3 regions of the Colwellia sp. BRX9-1 genome follow, and region 3 is predicted to be linked to each of the others. Evidence: predicted binding sites of a transcription regulator. Region 3 holds the regulator's gene; each other region holds the start of a gene.
What was found. Region 3 encodes MetJ, which represses methionine synthesis genes. Its sites were predicted from a motif close to TAGACGTCTAGACGTCTA; they were not measured.
Positions count from the first base shown of each region.

Region 1: the regulator MetJ is predicted to act here: its motif matches at 5,257-5,274, upstream of H4J76_RS15285 (cystathionine beta-lyase).
Region 2: the regulator MetJ is predicted to act here: its motif matches at 1,940-1,957, upstream of serA (phosphoglycerate dehydrogenase).

Region 1 is NZ_JACGVM010000018.1:22,310-29,896, forward strand. Features, by position in the region: gene H4J76_RS15265 (hypothetical protein) at 41-478, shown strand; gene secD (protein translocase subunit SecD) at 604-2,454, shown strand; gene secF (protein translocase subunit SecF) at 2,451-3,371, shown strand; gene H4J76_RS15280 (GNAT family N-acetyltransferase) at 3,462-3,983, opposite strand; gene H4J76_RS15285 (cystathionine beta-lyase) at 4,042-5,226, opposite strand; gene H4J76_RS15290 (DNA polymerase II) at 5,348-7,587, opposite strand, start outside.
Region 2 is NZ_JACGVM010000001.1:565,405-572,991, forward strand. Features, by position in the region: gene serA (phosphoglycerate dehydrogenase) at 652-1,881, opposite strand; gene rpiA (ribose-5-phosphate isomerase RpiA) at 1,989-2,645, opposite strand; gene H4J76_RS02615 (5-formyltetrahydrofolate cyclo-ligase) at 2,697-3,299, opposite strand; gene H4J76_RS02620 (peptide MFS transporter) at 3,421-4,953, opposite strand; gene H4J76_RS02625 (SLBB domain-containing protein) at 5,390-7,587, shown strand, end outside.
Region 3 is NZ_JACGVM010000012.1:42,491-50,077, forward strand. Features, by position in the region: gene metL (bifunctional aspartate kinase/homoserine dehydrogenase II) at 1-979, opposite strand, end outside; gene metB (cystathionine gamma-synthase) at 1,020-2,177, opposite strand; gene metJ (met regulon transcriptional regulator MetJ) at 2,361-2,690, shown strand; gene H4J76_RS12175 (hypothetical protein) at 2,713-3,066, opposite strand; gene H4J76_RS12180 (malic enzyme-like NAD(P)-binding protein) at 3,304-4,545, opposite strand; gene H4J76_RS12185 (adenylosuccinate synthase) at 5,102-6,400, opposite strand; gene H4J76_RS12190 (DUF2065 domain-containing protein) at 6,545-6,733, opposite strand; gene hflC (protease modulator HflC) at 7,046-7,587, opposite strand, start outside.

The DNA.
Region 1 (7,587 bases), on a different contig from region 3:
GCCACACATACACCATATTAATAATTAATTTACTTTTCTTATGTGGCGTACTTTTTCGATAACCCTGTTTTTATTTGTCTTAGCTGCCACGGCTAATGCTTTACCTATTGAAAATTCAGCTAATAGCGATTTAACTTTTTCTAGTATATCGACCATTGGAAAAAGTCACTCGCACCCGACATCAAACTTTTCGGTATTAATAGATAATATTGCCCCCGATGATGTGGTTAACTTACCGCGCTTAAATTTAATTTCCGCCTCTTTATTTATTAATGAAATACAAACCACGCCAAACTATCTTCTCGTTACTGAGTTTTTTACGCTAAAACTCTCTGCAAGTTTATTTAAAAATCTTGCAAACCCTCCTGCTAAACTTAATTGGTATGAACAACTCAGTCATCGTTCAAACTCTAATCGACTTGCTGGTTGGAAAGATGGCAATACGCTATACACAGCTCGCCTGACTTATCATTCATAGATTCATCATCTAACCATTATTAACTTATTTTTCCTTTTTCCCGTCACTGCTTTAACAGTGACCCTTGTTGCAGGCGCTTTTCTAAAATTTAGAGAGTAAATGTAGCAAAATTTCGAGATTTTATGATGAATTCACCTAGAAAAAAGCCATATCGTTACTTTACATGGCAAAACCTATTAATTATTTTCACCTTAGTTTTTTTATTAGTAAATGCCCTACCCAACATATATAAAGATAAAGTCACAATTGTCCTCTCACCTATTAATGCGAACGTGCAACAACTAACGACTAGTGAGCTTAAAGGTTTATTGAATAAGAACAACTTAACCGTTGATAAAATTCATACTATTGATAAGACAACGTCAATAACACTCAGTAATACAGCCGACATAGCGTCAGTTAACACACGTTTATCTAATGAGTTTAATCATTATCGGGTTGAGACCTCGGTGATAAGTGGCGTACCCTCATGGTTGCAATCATTCGACGCTAAGCCAATAAAATTAGGCTTAGATTTAAGTGGTGGAGTATTATTTGTACTTGATGTCGACACAAAACAAGCTTTATTTGACCGACTTAAAAACATCGCATTAGCAATAAAAACCCTTGCTATGGAAGAACGTATTCGAGGCGTTAGTGTTGTTCAACATAAGATTGATCTTACTAGTGATGCGGACAATCAAAACCTTTCGGTGAATTTTTCTAACGCTGACAAAAGTAAAATGGCTATACTTTTCACTCAAATAAAAGCAGCCTACCCTGATTTATCTCAACAAAAAAATCAAAATGACCAAGTGATCTTGTCATACTCCTCGCAAAAAAAAGCTCAATTTCGCCAAGAAACTATGCAGCAAACATTAAAAACGATGCGTGGAAGAATAGCTGAGTTGGGAATAACCGAAGCGGTTACACTTCAACAAGGTAAAAACCATATTCGTATTGAATTGCCTGGTGTTCATGATCCCGAGGAAGCAAAACGTATTATAGGTGCCACGGCATCACTTGATTTTTATCAGCTTGCCGAAAACTCAAATGCAGCAGGTATATTACGCATGGCGGACGAACATGGCAGAACGTTTACCTTAAACAGTCAGGTAGTTTTTTCAGGTAGTAATATCGAAAATGCTCGCGCAGGACAAGATCAAATGAGCATGCCTTTAGTCAACCTCACCTTAGATGCCTTAGGTGGTAAGAAGATGTCGCAATTTTCTAAGCAAAATATTGGTAATGCTATGGTGACGGTGTTTTCTGAGTTCTATCGAGATGCTGGTGATCAAATGGTCAAAAAAAGTAAAATAATTAATGTTGCCACCATTCAACAACACTTAGGTTCACAGTTTAGTATTACCAACATGCCCAGCCAACATGCGGCACAAGAACTGTCATTATTATTGCGAGCAGGTTCGCTAACAGCGCCAGTAACTATAGTAAAACAGCGCACCATTGAAGCGACACTCGGCGAAAATAATATCAAAAATGGTATAAAAGCACTGAGTATAGGCATGGGGTTTACTTTGTTATTCATGGTTTTTTGGTATAGAACTTTGGGGCTTATCGCTAATGTAGCGTTAACATTAAACTTAATAAGCTTACTAGGGTTGATGTCGTTACTCCCTGGGGCAGTACTAACACTTCCGGGTATTGCTGGTTTAGTATTGACGGTTGGTATGGCTGTAGATACCAATGTACTTATCTTTGAGCGGATAAAAGAAGAGTTAAAGCGTGGACATAAAGTGCTCTCAGCTGTTGAGCAAGGCTATAAAAGTGCATTTTCAACAATTCTTGATGCCAATGTAACCACCATGATCACTGGTATTATTTTATACACCATAGGCAACGGCCCAGTAAAAGGTTTTGCCCTTATTTTGTGTTTAGGTATTTTAACCAGTATGTTCACCGGCGTTTTTGTTTCTAAAAGTTTAACAAACCTTGTCATTCGAAAAAATAAAGCTCAATTATTAGGTGTTAATGTATGAAAAATTTTAAAATAAATAGCACGTCTAAATTAAGTGTTTTTCGCCTAGTGGGTTGTTTTATAGCTATGATTTTTGTTGTTATAGCGCTAGTAGGACTATTAAATAAAGGTTTAGCACTTGGTTTAGATTTTACCGGTGGTTACTTAACTGAATTTTCAACCGAGAAATCACTCAGTCAACAGGATATGAATAACTTACTCAGTAACTATCTTCCAGAAAGCTTTAAACTGACCTCTGCAGAGCAAGGGACTCATTGGAGTGTTCAACAAGCAGATAATAACGTCAGTTTACAAGATAAGGCATGGCTATCTGATTTTGCTGACAAAAATCAACTAAACATTAGCCCTCAAGATGCTATTTACATTGGCAGCCAAGTCGGAGAAGACTTAATTAACCAAGGTGGCTTAGCACTATTAACCGCAATCATTGTTATCTTAATGTATTTGTCTTTTAGATTTGAATGGCGTTTAGCTGCGGGGGCTGTTATTGCCCTTTTTCATGATGTACTTATTGTACTCGGGCTTTTTGCATGGTTTGGTATCCCCTTTGATTTAACAATATTAGCGAGTTTATTAGCTATTGTAGGTTACTCGTTAAATGACTCTATTATTGTCGGTGACAAAATCAGAGAAATAATGAAATCTACCCATGACACCACAATAGATGAAGTGATCAATCAAGCCATTAAATCAACCTTAGTGCGAACGATGATCACCTCAGGAACAACCTTAGTGACTATTATGGCTGTATGGGGTTTTGCCGGGGAGTCTTTAGCGGGGTTTTCTATTGCGCTATTTTCAGGGATTTTAGTGGGCACTTTCTCTTCTATTGTAATTGCGGCAACAGTGCCACAATTACTCGGGCTAACCGCTGATTATTATCAACAAAAAGAGCTAGAGGTTTGTCCTTTACCCTAATGTAAACGGTTTGAGAGGAAATTGGCAACACTAGGATATTTACACTTAAGTCCATATCCTAGTGTTAAACGTTACTGTCTTTAAAGTTGGTTACTGTTCAAAAATTGAAGCCAGTCTAACTTTATAAAGATTATTGGTTGACCCATAAAACTCTATAGTCTGTTCAAATACAAAACCAAGCTTTTTTAATAATACGTTAGAGGGAGTATTTTCTAGTGAGGTGATCGCGACAACATTTGCTGCATAATTATTGTCATAAGCAACTTTTAATACGGCTAATGAGGCTTCTCGAGCAAAGCCTTGCGAACAATATTCAGGTAACAAGGCATAACCTAAGTCAGGGAATTCCAATTCAGTCCGCTTTAACAAACCACAGAGTCCAATCGGTGTATTATCACTTTTCAAAGCGACTAAATTTAACCCAAAACCCTGTTCGCTATAGCTTGCTAGTGGACCATTAACTAAGTAGGCAATTGCATCTTTAGTCTCTCTAACCCCTTTATCACCAATGTTTTTAATAAAAGCATCATCATTCAATAATTGCAGAACAAATTCATGGTCCTGCTCATTCAGGTGCCTAATGGTTAACCTTTGTGTTGTGCATAGCAGCATGTAAATTCCAAACTTTTAACGCGTAAAGCCTAAGCTTTATTTTTTAATAAAATACTGTCTAAGATTTATTTTCTAAGGCAGTGTTCAATCTATCAAAGCCTCGAGCAAGGTCGGCAATTAAGTCATCAACATCCTCTAAACCTATATGCAGGCGAATTAATGGATATTCATAATTCCACTTTGTCGCTGTTCGCAAACGCCCAACATTGGTATTACCCAAAATTAAACTTTCAAAACCGCCCCACGAATAGCCCATTTTAAAATGTTCCATACCATCAAGTAAGGCATTAAGTGATTGCTTATCACCGCGGGTTAACACAAATGAAAACAAACCGTTAGCACCAGTAAAGTCACGCTTAAAATATTCATGGCCCGGACACGATTCGAATGCAGGATGAAGAATAACATCAACTTCTTCGCGTGTTGCTAACCAATTAGCCACTTTTAGCGCACTAATTTGATGTTGTTTTAAACGCACACCTAAGGTACGAATGCCACGCATTGCCAAATATAGATCATCGGGTGAAGTACATTGCCCCATCAGATAACTGTTTTCACGCAGTTGTGGCCAATACTCTTCAGTGGCTATTGCCGTACCTAACATCACATCTGAATGACCAACGATATATTTAGTCGCTGCTTGAATCGAAATATCGACACCATAATCAAAAGGTTGAAAATTAACCCCTGCAGCCCAAGTATTATCGAGCATAACCATACAGCCATGCTGGTGAGCAACTTCAGCTATACCGGGAACATCTTGAACTTCCATGGTAATAGAGCCAGGAGACTCTAAGAAAATAAGTCGGGTGTTTTCTTTAATAAGTCTGGCTATATCTCGGCCAATAGTTGGATCGTAATAAGTCGTTTCAACGCCAATATTGACCAATATTTTATCGCAAAAATCACGCGTGGGTTCATAAGCCGTATCGACCATAAGGATATGGTCACCGGTTTTAACAAACGAAAGAATAGCATTAGTGATCGCCGCAGTACCCGATGGATAAATGGCACAACCAGCGCCTCCTTCGAGATCAGTCATAGCATCGGCGAAAGCAAAAGCCGTTGAGGTGCCTCTTCTGCCATAGAAAAGTACTTGATTACCACGATTTGCTGTTGCGTGATTCATTTCTTTAACCGTATTAAAAACAACGGTTGATGCACGTTCTACTGGGGGATTAACAACGCCACGTGTCCATTTTGATTTTCGTCCCGCATTGACTATTTTGGTATCGTTGATCATGATCTTTCATCCTAAAACATAAAATTCATTTAGCCATCTAAATAGCTAACTCAATAAAGTCACCTTATGATCTTTCCAAGCATGATGCACGATTTATTTATATTAATTAAAACAGCAGAGGCTATTGAAACAAGTTCATTTGATCACTGGTTAATTTTTCGAAACTACTCCCGACAAAAGGTAAAATAGCATCAGCAACGGTCGCTAATTGCCGATCGATATAAAACTGGTAATCGAGTGGCGCGTTAACATAACCTTTTGCTTGCGGTCCAGAAGTCGTGATCAAGTACTCTATCCAACCACGTTGCTGATATTTTAGCGGTTGCTTATTTATCTTGTTTATATCATCGGCTAAACGTGCCGCTTTCACATGTGGAGGCACGTTTTTAACGTAATGATCTAACTGCCTACGAATGCGTTTACGATACACCAGTAAATGATCTAATTGCCCTGCTGATGTTTGAGTAACAATATTGCGTACATAGTCAGCAAAAGGTTCGCCATTAAATATTTTTAAATACAACTCTCGTTGAAAAGTTTTAGCCAGTTCAGTCCAATCGGTGCGGACGCTTTCTAAGCCTTTAAAAATCAATTCTGATGAGCCATTCTTTTCTACAATGCCAGCATAACGCTTCTTAGTACCGACATCTTGCCCTCTGATGGTTGGCATCAAAAATTGGCTAAAATGTGTTTCAAACTCAATTTCAAGTTGGCTTTCTATCGCAAATTCTTTTTTAAGCGTTGCTTGCCACCTAAGATTAATTTTATCTTGTAAGGTTTTACCCAGCTTTTGACATTGCTGGTGACTAAAATCATCGTCAACACTGACAAAAATAGAATCGGTATCACCATAAATAACTTGATAACCATCATCTTCTAGCCACATTTTAGTGGTGATTAATAATTCATGGCTTCGTTTAGTGATTGAGCCCGATAAACGTGGATCAAAAAATCGACATCCCGTAGAGCCTAAGACCCCGTAAAACGAATTCATAATAATTTTTATCGCTTGCGACAATGCCGCATTTTTATCTTTTTTAGCGATATCACGCTCTAACCACAACTCATTAATAATTTCAGGTAAAAAATGCTTATCTCTAGAGAAATAAGCACCATCAAAACCTTTGATACTAGTTTCAGGTGATTGTAAACCTTCAATTAGGCCCATAGGATCAATATTAAAACTTCGAATAATAGAGGGGTAAAGACTTTTAAAATCAAGTACTAAAACATTTTTATATAAACCCGGAATAGAGTCCATCACATAACCACCAGGAGAAATTAGCCCTTGCAAGCCATCGCCCATATTGGGCGCAATATAACCACTACGGTGTAATTTAGGTAAATATAAATTGGTAAACGCTGCCACAGAGCCGCCAATACGGTCTATAGATAAACCAGTTAGTTTGGCGCGCAAACGCGTGAATTCTAGTAATAGAGATTGTTCAAAGATCAGGGTAACTAAATGGCAATCTTCAAGGTTATAAGCGGCTAAAGCTAGCTTGTCATTGGTAAAGTTGTCGTTAATCTCTTGCATTCTATTGTCAACATCATCAACCTTCTTCCCTTTACCTAATAAGGCATTGGCAACAAAATCAAGGGAAAAACTTGGAAAGTTATAAGTCGCGTTTTTTAGTAAATCAATACCATCAAGGACCACTCTGCCAGCGACATCAATAAATTTTTGCTCATTTTGACTACCGCCTGCCGAACGTGTTCGCCAGCGAGGTGACTTATCATTGCGGCCGATATTAAAAGGGATATTATAAATATCACAGCGTTTTTGTAGCAAATTAAAATCAAAGTTAATCACGTTCCAACCAATAAAAATGTCGGGGTCGTGGATTTTTATCCAAGCGATCAGCTCAGCGAGCAACGCTTGTTCATTGTCAAGCCAAACGATGTGCTCTGCGATTTCTGTCGCCTCAGCGTCAGATAACTTGGACTGCGTTATTTTTGCTAAAAACTTGTTTTGATCACCGATCATCAAAACACATTTTATCGGCTTACCATCAGACATTTTATGAGAATGTAAGCCAATAGAATAAAGCTCCCCTGCCATTGAACACTCAATATCAAGTGATACCATAGTTAAAGCAATATCATCAAGTAACTGAGTCTTATCCGTTGCACGGCATTTGTCACTATAAAAGGTAGCAAAGTTAGTCTGTGAAAACTGTTTGGCAGATTCGGTTACCGATGAAGCTGTTAACCGAGGGATAAATTCAATACCAGCGGTAATAAAGCGCTCCATTAAAAAGCGTTCATCAGGGCGAAAATCGTCTTCATAGCATTTTATTTGGGCTTGTTTTAAAACATCGCGTGCGCGATAGAATTCACGCATCGTTGAAAAATAAAAGC
Region 2 (7,587 bases), on a different contig from region 3:
ATACTGAAATAAATTCAGCATGACGGGAATGGATACTGAAATAAATTCAGCATGACGGGAATGGAAGCTGAAACAAGTTCAGCATGAATCCAAACTCCATCAGCATGAACTCAAACCCCATCAGTATGAACCCAAAACGCCGTCATCCTGAACTTGTTTCAGGATCTCGTCCTTAACAACCCAAAGCCCAGATACTGAAATAAATTCAACATGACGGGAGTGGAACAGAAACAAGTTCAGCATGAATCCAAACTCCATCAGGATGAACCCAAACCCCATCAGTATGAACTCAACCGCCGTCATCCTGAACTCGTTTCAGGATCTCGTCTTTAACAACCCAAAGCCCAGATACTGAAATAAATTCAGCATGACGAGAGTGGATACTGAAACAAGTTTAGTGTGAACCCAAACCCCATCAGTATGAACCCAATCGCCGTCATCCTGAACTTGTTTCAGGATCTCGTACCTAACCACTTAAAGACCAGATACTGAAATAAAATCAGTATGACTACAAGTTCTTTCATTTCATTATTATCGGGGCTGTAATCGGTTTTTTTAAACGGTCAAATGATGGCTCGTTAATGTGGCAATAAAAAAAACGAGACTTATTAAGTCTCGTTTTTTATTGTTTACGCTAAATACTCAGAAAAATTAATGAAGAATACGTGCGCGTATTGTGCCGTCAATTTGTTTTAATTCACGTAATGCTAATACACTATCTTGTGCTTCGATATCAATAACTACATAACCAATTTGATCGTCTGTTTGTAAGTACTGTGCAGCAATATTAATATTGTGCTTAGCAAATGCTTGGTTAATTTGGGTTAACACACCCGGTTGGTTACGGTGTATATGTAATAAGCGGCTTGTTCCCGTATGACCAGGCAAAGAAACTTCAGGGAAGTTTACAGCCGAAAGTGTTGAACCGTTGTCAGAGTATTTTGCCATTTTGCTGGCAACTTCTAAGCCGATATTAGACTGGGCTTCTTTGGTACTCCCACCAATATGTGGTGTCAAAATAACGTTGTCGAATGCGCGTAATGGTGAAATAAACTCTTCATCATTACCTTTGGGTTCAACAGGGAAAACATCGATTGCTGCGCCAGCGACTTTTTTACTTTTAAGCGCTTCAGCTAATGCGTCAATATCAACGACAGTACCACGAGAAGCATTGATAAAAATAACACCGTCTTTCATGAGTGCAAATTCTTTTGCTGCCATCATGTTTTGAGTTTGAACCGTTTCAGGTACGTGTAAGCTAACTACATCAGCTTCTTTTAATAAAACTTTTAAACTTGATGCTTGGCTCGCATTACCTAACGGAAGTTTGGTTTCGATATCATAAAAGCGTACTCGCATACCTAAGGTTTCAGCTAAAATGCCTAATTGCATGCCAATATGGCCGTAACCAATAATACCTAAAGTTTTGCCACGAGCTTCTACCGAGCCAGCCGCAGATTTATTCCATTCACCACGATGAGCTTTTGCGCTTTTTTCAGGAATACCACGTAATAATAATAAGGTTTCACCTAATACTAGTTCGGCAACCGATCGTGTATTTGAAAACGGGGCATTAAATACTGGAATGCCACGTTTTTGTGCCGCTTTAATTTCAACTTGGTTAGTACCTATACAGAAACAACCAATAGCCGCGAGTTTTTTAGCATGGCTTAGTACATGGTCAGTTAACTGAGTACGAGAACGAATACCAATAAAGTGAACATTAGCAATTTTTTTGATCAAATCTTCTTCAGCAAGGGATGTACTAATACATTCAATGTTGCTGTAGCCTTTCATTTTTAACTCTTCAACAGCGCTCGGGTGGACACCTTCAAGTAATAAAATCTTAATTTTTTCTTTTGCTAATGAATTATTGCTCATTTTCTAATATCTCATGTAGGACTATAGTGGTCATTGCCTTAACCAAATATAAAGTGTTTAGATGGCTAGATTTCTAAACTAGCATATAGTGTATAAACTCTAAAGATTTATTTTATGAGTTTTGCGCCATCTTGAGTGCCTAAAATTAAAACATCAGCGCCACGTAGTGCAAATAACCCATTAGTAACAACACCTACAATGGCATTAATATCGCTTTCAAGTTTTTTAGGATCAAGTATCTCTAAGTTATGCACATCGAGAATCACACAACCGTTATCGGTAATTACGCCTTGGCGATAGACCGGGTCACCACCTAACTTAACAAGTTCGCGCGCTACATAGCTTCGTGCCATCGGAATAACTTCTACCGGTAAAGGAAATTTTCCTAGCATTTTTACTTGTTTACTTTCATCGGCAATACAGACAAATGTTTTTGCTACGGCCGCGACAATTTTCTCTCGGGTTAGTGCAGCACCACCACCTTTTATCATCGACAGATATTCAGTAATTTCATCAGCGCCATCAACATAAACATCAACGCTACCGACATTATTCAATTCAAACACTTCGATACCATGGGCTTTCAATTTTTGAGTCGACGCTTCAGAGCTAGAAACTGCACCTTCAATGTCGTCTTTGATTGTTGCTAGGGCGTCAATAAAGTGATTAACAGTAGACCCTGTGCCTACGCCAACAATGGTATCGTTTTTAATAAATTCTAGTGCTTTAAGGGCTGCTGCCTTCTTCATTTCATCTTGTGTCATGTGAATCCTAATTAGCGAGGGGAAATTAGGTAGAAGTATATCAGCAGATGATTAAATATCGAAGTTATAGCTGGTGGTTGGAGTGATAATTTTAGGCAGTGGAATATCCCAACTTTCAAAGGGAATAGTGTTAACTTTTTGGCAATCGTGAGCTAAGCCAACTGGTAAGGGTTTAGCTTGTTTATTTTGTTGATATTGAGCATGCCAAGCCGAAAGTGTTCGGTCATAAAAGCCACCGCCCATGCCTAAGCGATTACCATATCGGTCAAAGGCGACTAAGGGAGTAAAAATAATATCAAGCTGAGCGACCGTTATTATATCTTGCACGTTAAGCTTAGGCTCTAAAATACCATATTTGTTTTTGACGAGAATAGACGTCTCAGCATATTTTAAAAAGAGTAAGTTATTCTTACTAAAAGGATGTATTACCGGTAAATATACGGTGATGTTATTTTGCCAGCACCAATCAATAAAAGGCTGAGTATTTAACTCGCCATCATTGGCTAAATAAATCGCGATGTGTTGAACGCCTTTGACTACTTGTTCTTTAATGAGTCTTTTAGATAATAAAAGTGATTGTTCCGCTTGCTGGTCAGCGCTCAATAAACTGCGTTGATAGCGAATTTCTTTGCGAAGCACATCTCTTGTTTTCATGATATTTAACCCCTTATAAAATAAGCCTAACAACAAGTAAGTTACAGTAAAAATTAGCTATAAAAAAGCCAACAATAAATGTTGGCTTTTCAAAATCACTTTAACGATGAACGATAGTTAACTAAGCGTTAGTCGTTGCCGTTGAACCATTTGCGTTAGTCGTAGATGCTTCTGAATCATCAGGCAAGTTTTCCCAAAATCTAGATTTGAAACCAACCAACAAAATGATTAAACCAATACCAATGCTAAATAAGCTAATTTGAATATAAAGCGAAGGTATTTGCGCGACGTTATTTGGATCGTAATTACCGGCTAATAAACCAGAAATTATATTACCTATTGAATAAGTTAAAACAAATACGCCCATCATTTGTCCTGCAAAGCGTTTAGGTGATAATTTACTTACCGCGCTAAGTGCTACAGGGCTTAAACAAAGCTCACCAACTGTATGTAGGAAGTAAGTTGCTACTAACCAGTAAGGGGCAACTTTCATTCCTGAAGCAGCATATTGTGCAGCAAAAAACATCACGATAAAACCACTCGCCATGATGATTAGTCCAACAGCACACTTTATACCATAAGAAGGACTTACCAGTCTTTTACCTAAGTTAATCCATAAAGCAGCAAAAAAGGGTGATAGTAAAACGATAAAAAACGAGTTTGCAGATTGAAACCAACCCGTAGGTATTTCAAATGATCCAATGACGCGGTCAGTATAATCGCGCGCAAATAAATTCATCGACGAACCCGCTTGCTCAAAGCCCGACCAAAAACAAGCTGATGCAATACAGATCAATAATAATGCCCAGAGTTTTTTCTTTTCATTTTGCGTTAGGTTACTACCAAAATATATTACCGCATAATAAATAACGAAAATTGCAGAGAATGCTACGGCAACGTATTGAGCGACAGTTACAGGAACAATAGTAATAATGCCTTGAAAAGTAGCATAGGTAACAAACGCAATAACCGCTAAAACAATACCAATAATTGTCCAGCTGGTTTTTTGTGCTTTCTCTGACATAGGATATACTGGCTTTTCTCCAATACCTTGAAGCTTAGGGGTAGTCAATTTGTATTGAATTAAACCTAATGCCATACCAATAGCTGCGGCGCCAAACGCCCAATGCCAACCAACATTTTCCATTAAGTAGCCACAAACTGCATAGCCAATAACTGAACCTAAATTGATGCCCATATAATAAATGGCATAACCACTATCACGGCGAACATCTTCATCTGAGTATAATTGACCCACCATAGCGCCAATATTTGGTTTTAATAAACCCGTACCTAAAATGACGACGATTAAACCAATAAAAAAGGTGGTGTCATTCGGAATAGCTAAGATGATATGGCCAATCATAATAATGATTGCGCCGTACCAAACTGCTTTTTGACCACCAATTAATCGGTCAGCTATCCAACCGCCTGGTAAGCCCATAAAATAAACACTACCAGTATATAAACCATATATAGCAGCTGCAGAAGCTACAGTTAAACTTAAGCCTCCTTCTTGTAAAGTAGCGGTCATAAATAATACAAGTAGCATACGCATACCGTAATAACTCATGCGCTCCCACATTTCTGTAACAAACAGCGTTTGTAACCCTGCCGGATGGCCAAAAAAAGAACCTGAATCAGGTTTGCTCATAAAAAATTCCTCTAAGATAAGTGTAAATTACAGATAAATATTATTATTTTAATTCGCTAAAAACATTTTAAAATATTGAAATAAGTTCTTTGCGCTGTAATTATTGTCAAATTTATTTGCGAAAGTCAGCGTGTGTTATACCTGTGCTTGCCATGAAAGGCAATAGTTTGGCATCGAGATTTGATTAAGCAGATGTAATGTTTTAGTTACTTTTGATATTTTTAGAAAGAAAAATAATAAACAGACTCCCCAAAATTAATTATTTGACGTTATAAAAGGTAAGCAAGTTACTTTATTCAATAGCTTGTTACTGATAAACTCCAAACGTTAATTTTAGAACTTATTTAGTCGATATATTTGGCCATTATTAATTTTTATGGTTTATAAGTATTGAGCTAATGTTATACCTCGCATTTATAGGAAATTTATTGCCCCAATGATGAACATTACTCGCTATCTTATAGCAACCTTTTTACTTTTTGCGCTTTCTTTAAATTTACATGCCCAGCAAGTGTCTGCTCAGCAAATTGAACAATTTAAAAAGTTACCTAAATCTCAACAACAAGCATTAGCCAAAAGTATGGGCGTCGATTTAAATGCTATTGAGGCTCAGTTATCAGGAAGTAATACACAAAACGCTTCTATTAATACACAGGTAATGCCACGCGATATAAATAGCCTGAACAATGAAAACCTTAAAGCCAAAGATGCCGAAGAAACAGAGAAAGCTGAAGCTATTTTTAAGACCTTGCCACGGTTCGGTTTAGATGTATTTGCAAATTCGCCAACAACATTCTCTCCGGTTATGGATATTGCCATTCCAGAAGGGTATATCTTAGGTACGGGAGACTCAGTTTCAATACAGGTTTTCGGTAAAGAAAATCGTGAAATGCAATTAACGGTGACACGTGAAGGTGAGTTGGTTTTTCCTAACCTGGGCCCCATTAGTGTTGCAGGATTAACATTTTCAGAATTAAAGACTTTTGTTGTTAATAAAATTCAACAAAAAATTATTGGTGTTAATGTGGTGGTTAGCTTAGCTGAATTACGCTCTATGCGTATATTTGTTTTAGGTGAAGCTTATAAACCTGGCCCCTATACGTTAAGTTCATTATCTTCAGTCACCCATGCCATTTTTGCTGCAGGTGGTGTCAGTGATATTGGCTCATTAAGAAATATTCAAGTAAAACGTTCAGGGAAGCTAATTCAACAAGTCGATTTATATGACTTATTAATTGAAGGTGATTCATCAAGTGATATTTTGTTGCAATCAGGCGATGTCGTTTTTATTCCTCCTCAAGGCAAGTCTGTGTCAATTGCCGGCGAAGTAAGACGTCCTGCTATTTATGAATTGAGCCAATCAGACGACTTTTCTAATGTCATTAAAATGGCTGGCGGACTTTTACCCGCGGCTTACCCAAAATCTACTATCGTAGAGCGTTATAACAAAAGCGATTTACGTAGTATCCTAAATATTGATTTATCTGATAAAACCCAAAAAGCTGAAAAAGTTCAAGCGGGTGATTTTATTAGAGTGTTAAAAAGCTCAGACTTATATGTCGATTCAATTACTTTAATAGGCGCTGTAGCACGTCCAGGTAAATACCAGTTACAACAAAACATGTTGTTATCCGATGTTATTACCAATGCTGACGCTCACCTATTACCTTACGCCGATTTAAATTACGGCATTGTCGTTAGAGAAATCGATAGTGCCCGTAATATTGAAATTTTACAGTTTAATTTAGCCAATGTGTTTGCTGATAAAAATTCTAAGAGCAATATCCAACTCAGCAGTAATGATAAAATTATCATCTTCTCGAAAGCCTTTAAATTCTCTGAAGAACAATTCTTATTAGACGAGCTCGCCTACACTCAAGAAGAGTTATTAGCGAAAGAAAGAAATTTAGCGATTGAAACGAGTAAGAAAAAAGAGTTTTGGGAAACCCATGAGCAAAATGATGTTATGGCTGAGACCAAAGATGAAAAAATTTATACCTCTATTAATAATATTAACAGTGGTGCAGAGCACGAAAATGTGACAATTCGAGAAATGGCATTGTTTTCTCGCCAACGTCTACTGGTGCCTATTGTTAACAAACTTCGATACCAAGCAGGATCTGGTGAAGCGGTAAAGTTAATTGAAATTGATGGTGAAGTTAAATTTCCAGGGGTTTATCCATTAGGTAAAGGGGCTCGGGTAATCGATTTAATTTTAGCAGCCGGTGGCGTTAAAGAGTCAGCTTATTTATCAAGGGCTGAGTTAACACGTAATGAAATGAGTGGTATTAACTCTGTAAAAACCTCTAAAAATATTCATTTAGTGAATGCCCTCAATAATATTGATGAAGATAATATTTTGCTAAAAAGTAAAGATCGCCTTAACATTCACCGTATCCCTTCATGGAGTGAAAACCATGTTATAGAGTTGCGCGGCGAAGTGCTTTTTCCGGGTAAATATACAGTCCGTCGTGGAGACAGCTTATCAAGTATTATTCTTAAAGCGGGAGGATTAACAGCTTTTGCAGATCCCAATGGCTCTGTTTTTTCAAGAACAAAGTTAAAACAACTTGAAAGACAAAACTTAATGAAAGTAAGTGCCGACTTACGTATTGAAATGGCAACTAAGTCTTT
Region 3 (7,587 bases):
CCAGTAACAGATCGTTAAGCGAGGTAACCGACAACTCCTGTTTAGCAATTTGACCAAATTTTCCTATCTCTGTACCAGAAATTTCAGGATCAAAGCTACTTGCTACATGAAGGTGTGTGCTGTGGTTAGTGAGCGGCTGTAAGGTTTTTGCATGCAGAACCGGGTTACCTAAGCGGCCCAATTCTTTCGCGACACCATTAGGTAAGCGATGTAATTTACGGGCAAGTGGTACAATACGAGGATCGGCACTATAAATGCCATCAACGTCAGTCCATAGGGTAACATTCAGCGCACCCGACAGTGATGCAATAATTGTTGCTGAATAGTCACTACCATTACGACCTAAAGTACAGGTTTCACCTTGAGAATTTTTAGTGATATAGCCAGTAATAACCGCCAACTTTCCTTTTTGTAAGTTCTGCTGAAAATTTTGACTACTTTGCTGATTGTCGACTGCACAGTCTTTATCATTATTGATAACCAGAAAGTCACGCGCATCAATAGCATAACTTGGACAAACTTTTTCACTTAACACCGCCGATAATAAACGCGCCGACCACAGCTCACCAAATGCCAACATATCTGCATGGTGTTGGCTTGGCTGATCAGATAACCAAGCCGTTAATTGTGTTATATCATCAGACAAAACCTTGATAAGGTCTGCTGCACTGCTAGGGTTCAATAACTCACCAATTAATGTGCTTTGTGATTTCTCTAGTGTTTCAATAGCCAAAAACAGCTCGTCACTTTTTTCAAGTGCGAGTTTATAAATATTGAATAAGTCATCCGTAGTGTTTCCATTTGCCGAAACAACAACTAAATCATTTAATTGACAGTTTTGACGAATAATATCAACCACACGTTCAATACATTGGGTAGTTGCTAAGCTACTGCCACCAAATTTATGTACATGAATAGCATGCTTCGCCAGTTGATTATTCCCTGATGATAATTGTTCTACTGTATTTGACTGTGTCATTTTCACTCATTAATTCTTCTACTAAAAATAGTCTACAACTTTAAATTTGGCTTGCCGATAAAGCTTGTTCTAAGTCATTAATAATATCACTAACATCTTCAATACCCACAGAAATTCGGATTAAAGATTGAGTAATACCCGCTGCAATTTGTGCTTCAATTTCCATACCTGCATGGGTCATCGTTGATGGATGACTGATTAAACTTTCAACGCCACCTAATGACTGTGCCAAGGTAAAGAGTGATAAGTTGTCAAAGAGTACTTTAACCGCTTCAACACCACCTTTTATTTCGAAACTCATCATAGCGCCAAAATCTTTTTGCTGACGCTTAGCAATTTCGTGTCCCGGGTGATTTTTTAAACCAGGAAAGTATACCGCGTTAATCGCTCGATGATTTTCTAAGTATTTTGCAACAGCATTAGCATTTTCTTGATGCTGTTTCATGCGCAGTGGTAAGGTTTTTAAGCCACGTAATGCCAGATAACTGTCGAAAGGTGAACCCGTAATACCAATACAATTTGCCCACCACGCTAGCTCTTCACCCAGTTCTTTTTCTTTTGTTACTAACACCCCACCCACAACATCACTATGACCATTAATATATTTAGTTGTCGAGTGAAAAACAATATCAGCACCTAATAATAGCGGTTGCTGTAACAAGGGAGAAAGAAACGTATTATCTACTGCCACTAAAGCACCAACAGCATGACTGGCTTGAGTAACCTTTTTTATATCAATCAGCCGTAATAATGGGTTACTGGGTGACTCAATCAAAACTAATCTTGGCTTTTTTTCAAGCGCTTGCGCTAACGCTTGATCATCGTTTTGATCAACAACAATCACATTAAATAAGCCACGTTTTGCTAGGTGAGTAAACAAGCGATAACTTCCACCATAGCAATCATGTGGAATAACAACCGTATCTTTTGTTGTCAGTAACTGACAGATTAAGTGCACCGCTGACATTCCTGTGCTGGTAACAATGCCTACAGCACCCTGCTCTAAATCAGCGATAGCTTGTGCAAACGTGCTTCGAGTGGGGTTGCCTGTTCTGGAATAATCAAATTGGCGCTTATTGTTGAAGCCTTTTAAAGCATAAGTACTCGATAAATGAATGGCAGGAACAACCGCACCGTGATGTTCATCACTATTAATGCCGGCTCTAACAGCTAATGTTGCTGGTTTTTTGCTTGTCATTTTTTGCTCCAATCGGGCAGTAAAATCAAATAGATGTTTGGACGTCTATAACTCTAAACGCTTTACTTTTGTCGGTCAAGAACTTTAGACTTCTAAACTTCTACACATTCGTTATTGACTCAACGCCAACAACCAGTAAAATCTAACTTATAAAAAGTAATTTAGCTAAACAAAGGTAATTAAATGGCAAAGTGGAATGGCGATTATATAAAACCATACGCCGAACATGGTAAAAAAAGTGAGCAAGTTAAAAAAATCACGGTCTCAATCCCGTTGCGGGTACTGAAAGTGTTAACGGATGAACGTACTCGTCGGCAAGTTAACAACTTACGCCATGCAACTAACAGCGAATTGTTATGTGAAGCTTTTCTGCATGCTTTTACCGGACAGCCTCTTCCTGATGATGGCGATTTAACAAAAGACAATACAGAGATGCTACCTAAAAGTGTGCGCGAAGCCTTAATAGCAAAAGGTATTACCGACTTCAGTCAATTTGAAATTGAAGACGAGTAGCTTAGGGTTTTAATACACTTCCTCAAAAAGACGCTCTGGCGTCTTTTTTTATGCCCATACGGTAAGCATCTACAATAGCCAGTAACCAACAAGTTAATAGCGTATAGGTTAATGTACTCATTAAGATAGGGTCAACAATAATGGGATTTTTTGACATCTCAGCGATCAGTGCTTGGCTATTGAGCGCAACGTCACCTGATTTAACTTTATTAATAAGTGGCTGATATTGCCTCATCACTTCTTCAATATACAAATATACCGTCACAGAAAAACTTAAAATAAATAACGTAGCCCGTCGATAAGCGTGACACATTAGTTGGCCAATACCCGGGTAAACAAGTGCTGAGAGTAAAACGGCTTTCGTTGAAGTTTTCATTGTTATTCGTCCTACTCAATATTGTTATGCTTTGCCATCGGTGACATTGTCTACAGAGGTGCAAGTATTAATGATTTTTCAGGAATATAGATGACGTACAAGAGGTAATAATGCAGCTAATACATCGATGCCTTGGAGTCACCATGACCACTTGCCCTTAATAACCTACTATTTGTCATAAATAAAAAAAGGAGAGTCGAGCTCTCCTTTTACAGCGTTATTAATAAATACTACTGATTATTCCATATAGTTTTCAGGTAATTCTAGGGCTGCCACTCCAGACTCAACCGCCGCTTTAGCAACGGCAAGCGCTACTCGACCACACAAACGTGGATCCATCGGCTTAGGGATAATATACTCCTTACCAAAGGTCAAACTTTTCTCACCACTAGCATCTAACACTTCTTGCGAAACAGGTTCCTTTGCTAATTCACGAATTGCATGAACAGCGGCAATTTTCATCTCATCGTTAATCGTTCTAGCGCGAACATCTAAAGCGCCACGAAAAATAAAAGGAAAACATAACACATTATTGACCTGGTTAGGGTAATCAGAGCGACCCGTAGCAATAATAAGATCATCACGAACAGCAAGCGCTAATGAGGGTTTTATTTCAGGATCTGGGTTTGAACAAGCAAAGATAATTGGATTGGGTGCCATTAATTTTACATGCTCAGCAGAAAGTAGATTAGGTCCAGAAACACCAACAAATACATCTGCGCCATCGATAACATCTTCAAGGGTACGTTTATCAGTATTATTAGCAAACATACGCTTATATTCGTTAAGATCATCACGTCGGGTGTGAATGACACCTTTAGTATCAAGCATGTAGATTTTTTCGCGCTGAGCGCCACATTTGATTAATAGTTCCATACAAGCAATCGCTGCTGCGCCTGCGCCAAGACAAATAATGTTGGCATCTTTAATACTTTTACCTTGGATTTCCAAGGCATTGATCATTCCAGCAGCAGTAACAATAGCCGTACCATGTTGGTCATCGTGAAATACCGGTATTTTACAACGTTCAATAAGTGCCTTTTCAATAGCAAAACACTCTGGTGCTTTAATATCTTCTAAGTTAATACCACCAAAACTGTCAGCGATGTTGGCGACCGTATTTATAAATTCTTCAACTGTCTTATGTTTAACTTCGATATCAAATGAATTAATACCTGCAAATCGCTTAAATAATAATGCTTTGCCTTCCATTACCGGCTTAGCCGCCATACCACCTAGATTACCTAACCCTAAAATAGCGGTACCATTGGTAATAACAGCGACGGTATTGCCTTTGCCCGTATATTTGTAAACATCATCGGGATTTGCCGCAATTGCGCGAACCGGTTCAGCAACACCTGGGCTATAGGCGAGTGCTAAATCACGGCTAGTTTCAGCGGCCGTGGTTAATTCAACACTTATTTTTCCAGGTGTTGGGAATTGATGGTAATCAAGTGCTTGTTGGCGAAAGTCAGTCATGATTGATCCTATGCGTTAGGTGAATTTATTGTCTTATATATGCCATTTTTCACGTTTTATTTTGTTTATATACAGCATAGTTTTATAGACTCGTTATCAATCAAGATACACCTTTGTCTGTGATCTTTAAAAAGTAACGGGTATATACTATTGTAATCTTACATTTTGTTCCAACGTTATTCTTATATAAAAAGTGCTAGAAGCTATAACAAACATACCCTTAGCCCTTTTGTATTGCACATCATAAAACTAAATATTCGCTATACAGCTTAATCTATTCACCGTATTTTATGACCACTTTTATAAACTTCTTTGACTTAAAAAATTTAGCCATCGATTTTTCTTTTTTTCAATACACAACAACGAATTTATCGGTGAAGTTATCCAATTAATAATTAATCTTCATCAACGTTGTCACTATCGCTTATTACGTTGATTAATTGCTTTTGAATTTATATTCAATAATGGCCATTGAAATAATTTATTTTAGGTAAAAAAAAACCACCTCAGGGGTGGTTTTATTCGTCTTATTTTAGAAAAAAATTATTCGCTCTAATTACTCAGCAAACGGGTTTACTAAAATAATGGTTTCATTACGATCTGGACCTGTTGAAATAATATCAACCGGTACACCTGTTAATTCTTCAATACGCTTAATGTAAGCGATAGCATTAGCAGGTAAAGCGTCACGAGAAGTTGCGCCAACAGTAACTTCAGACCAACCTGGCATTTCTTCATAAACAGGTGTAATTCTGTCATAACCTTCAGCAGCTGTAGGCGGTACAGTAATAATGTCGCCAGCTTCAGTGCGGTAACCTGTACATATTTTAAGGGTTTTTAAACCGTCTAAAACATCAAGTTTAGTTAAACAAAATCCTGTTACGCTGTTAACTTGAATGGCACGGTGCATAGCAACCGCGTCAAACCAACCACATCGACGTTCACGTCCAGTAGTCGCGCCAAATTCATGGCCTACAGTACCTAAATGTTCACCAATTTCGTCATCTAATTCTGTAGGGAAAGGACCAGAGCCAACACGTGTCGTGTATGCTTTAGTAATACCTAGAATATAATCTAAATGACGAGGTCCAAAACCACAACCGGTAGCAACGCCACCTGCAGTAGTGTTTGAAGACGTTACATAAGGATAAGTACCGTGATCAATATCAAGTAAAGTACCTTGAGCACCTTCAAACATAATTGATTCGCCGTTTTTACGGGCTTGATCAAGAATTTCAGCGACATCGGCAACCATTTTAAGGATAACGTCACGAACTGATAAAGCATCAGCAAGCACAGTGTCATAACAAACGGGTGCAACTTTGTAGTAATGCTCTAAAGAGAAATTATGGTAATCAACAATTTCTTTTAATTTAATCGCAAATGACTCAGCACAAACTAAATCGCCAACACGTAAACCACGGCGAGCAACTTTGTCTTCATAAGCTGGACCAATACCACGCCCTGTCGTACCAATAGGCTTATTACCGCGAGCGATTTCTCGCGCAGCATCTAGAGCATTATGATAAGGAAGAATTAACGGACAAGCGTCACTAATAAGTAAACGTTCACGTACAGGAACGCCTTTGGCTTCTAACATTGCGATTTCTGTCATCAAGGCTTTCGGGCATAAAACTACGCCGTTGCCGATTAAACATTTCACATTGTCACGTAATACGCCCGATGGAATTAAATGAAGTACGGTTTTTTCACCGTCTATTACCAAAGTATGACCTGCATTATGGCCTCCTTGATAACGTACGACGTACTTAGCTTTATCTGTGAGTAAATCAACAATCTTACCCTTACCTTCGTCACCCCATTGGGTGCCTAGAACTACGACGTTTTTGCCCATGTTTTCAATTTCGATAAAAAATTAGGCGGGGATTTTATCAAAAATCAAATAGTAGTCCAAGTAATAAATGATGATTTTTAATGCAATTTAAAAATATTCAATTAACTAAAGGGGTTATGAAAAACTTTTATGTCATTCTTTAGTCTAATAACTCAGTAACCATAAAATAAATGTGCCTACGACGAGTAAGCTAATGCCAATATTACGAATAGATAAGCTTGATTGTTGCGCTAACTTTTCCATAGTGTCGCGCCACTTATTTGGAAAAAGTGCAGGAATAAGCCCCTCAATAATCAGTACCAAAGCAAATGCCGTTAATAGTGTCTCTACCATGTTATTACTCCTCAATTACTTCTATAGGTAACTAGCCGATACGAAAAGTACAGGAATGAGTCCATCAGTAATCAGTACCAAAGCAAATGCCGTTCGTTAATAGTGTCTCTACCATGTTATTACTCCTCAATTGCTTCTATAGGTAACTAGTCGATACGAAAAGTACAGGAATGAGTCCATCAGAAATCAGTACCAAAGCAAATGCCGTTAATAGTGTCTCTACCATGTTATTACTCCTCAATCACTTCTATAGGTAACTAGCAGATACGAAAAAGCCATGACAAGTCATGGCTTTTTTATCAAAAAAGTAGACTACTTTTTAATTGTAGCGCCTTCTTTTAAGTAGTTAAAGAAATCACTATCGGGTTTAACCACCAAGATATCACTTTTACTACTAAAACTTTTTTCATATGCTTCAAGGCTACGGTAAAAACTGAAAAACTCAGGATCTTGTCCATATGAATCAGCATAAACTTTAGCCGCTAACGCATCGCCTTCACCACGCATTTCTTGTGCTTCTTTTTGTGCTGTCGCTAACATAACAGTTACTTTCGAATCTATCGTAGCACGGATAATTTCCGCTTGCTCTTGACCTTTAGAACGATGCTCTTTTGCTACAGCTGTTCGCTCTGCTCGCATACGGTCATAGATAGAAGCACTGACTTCAGCGGGTAAGTTAATCGCTTTAATACGTACATCAATAACCTCAATACCTAAGTCTTCACGACTACTTGAGGCACTTGCTAACGCTTTAGCCATAATGCCGTCACGGTCACCTGAAACAATTTCTTTAATGGTGCGCGTACCAAACTCAGTACGTAAACCATTATTTACTTTTTGTTTCAATAACGCAC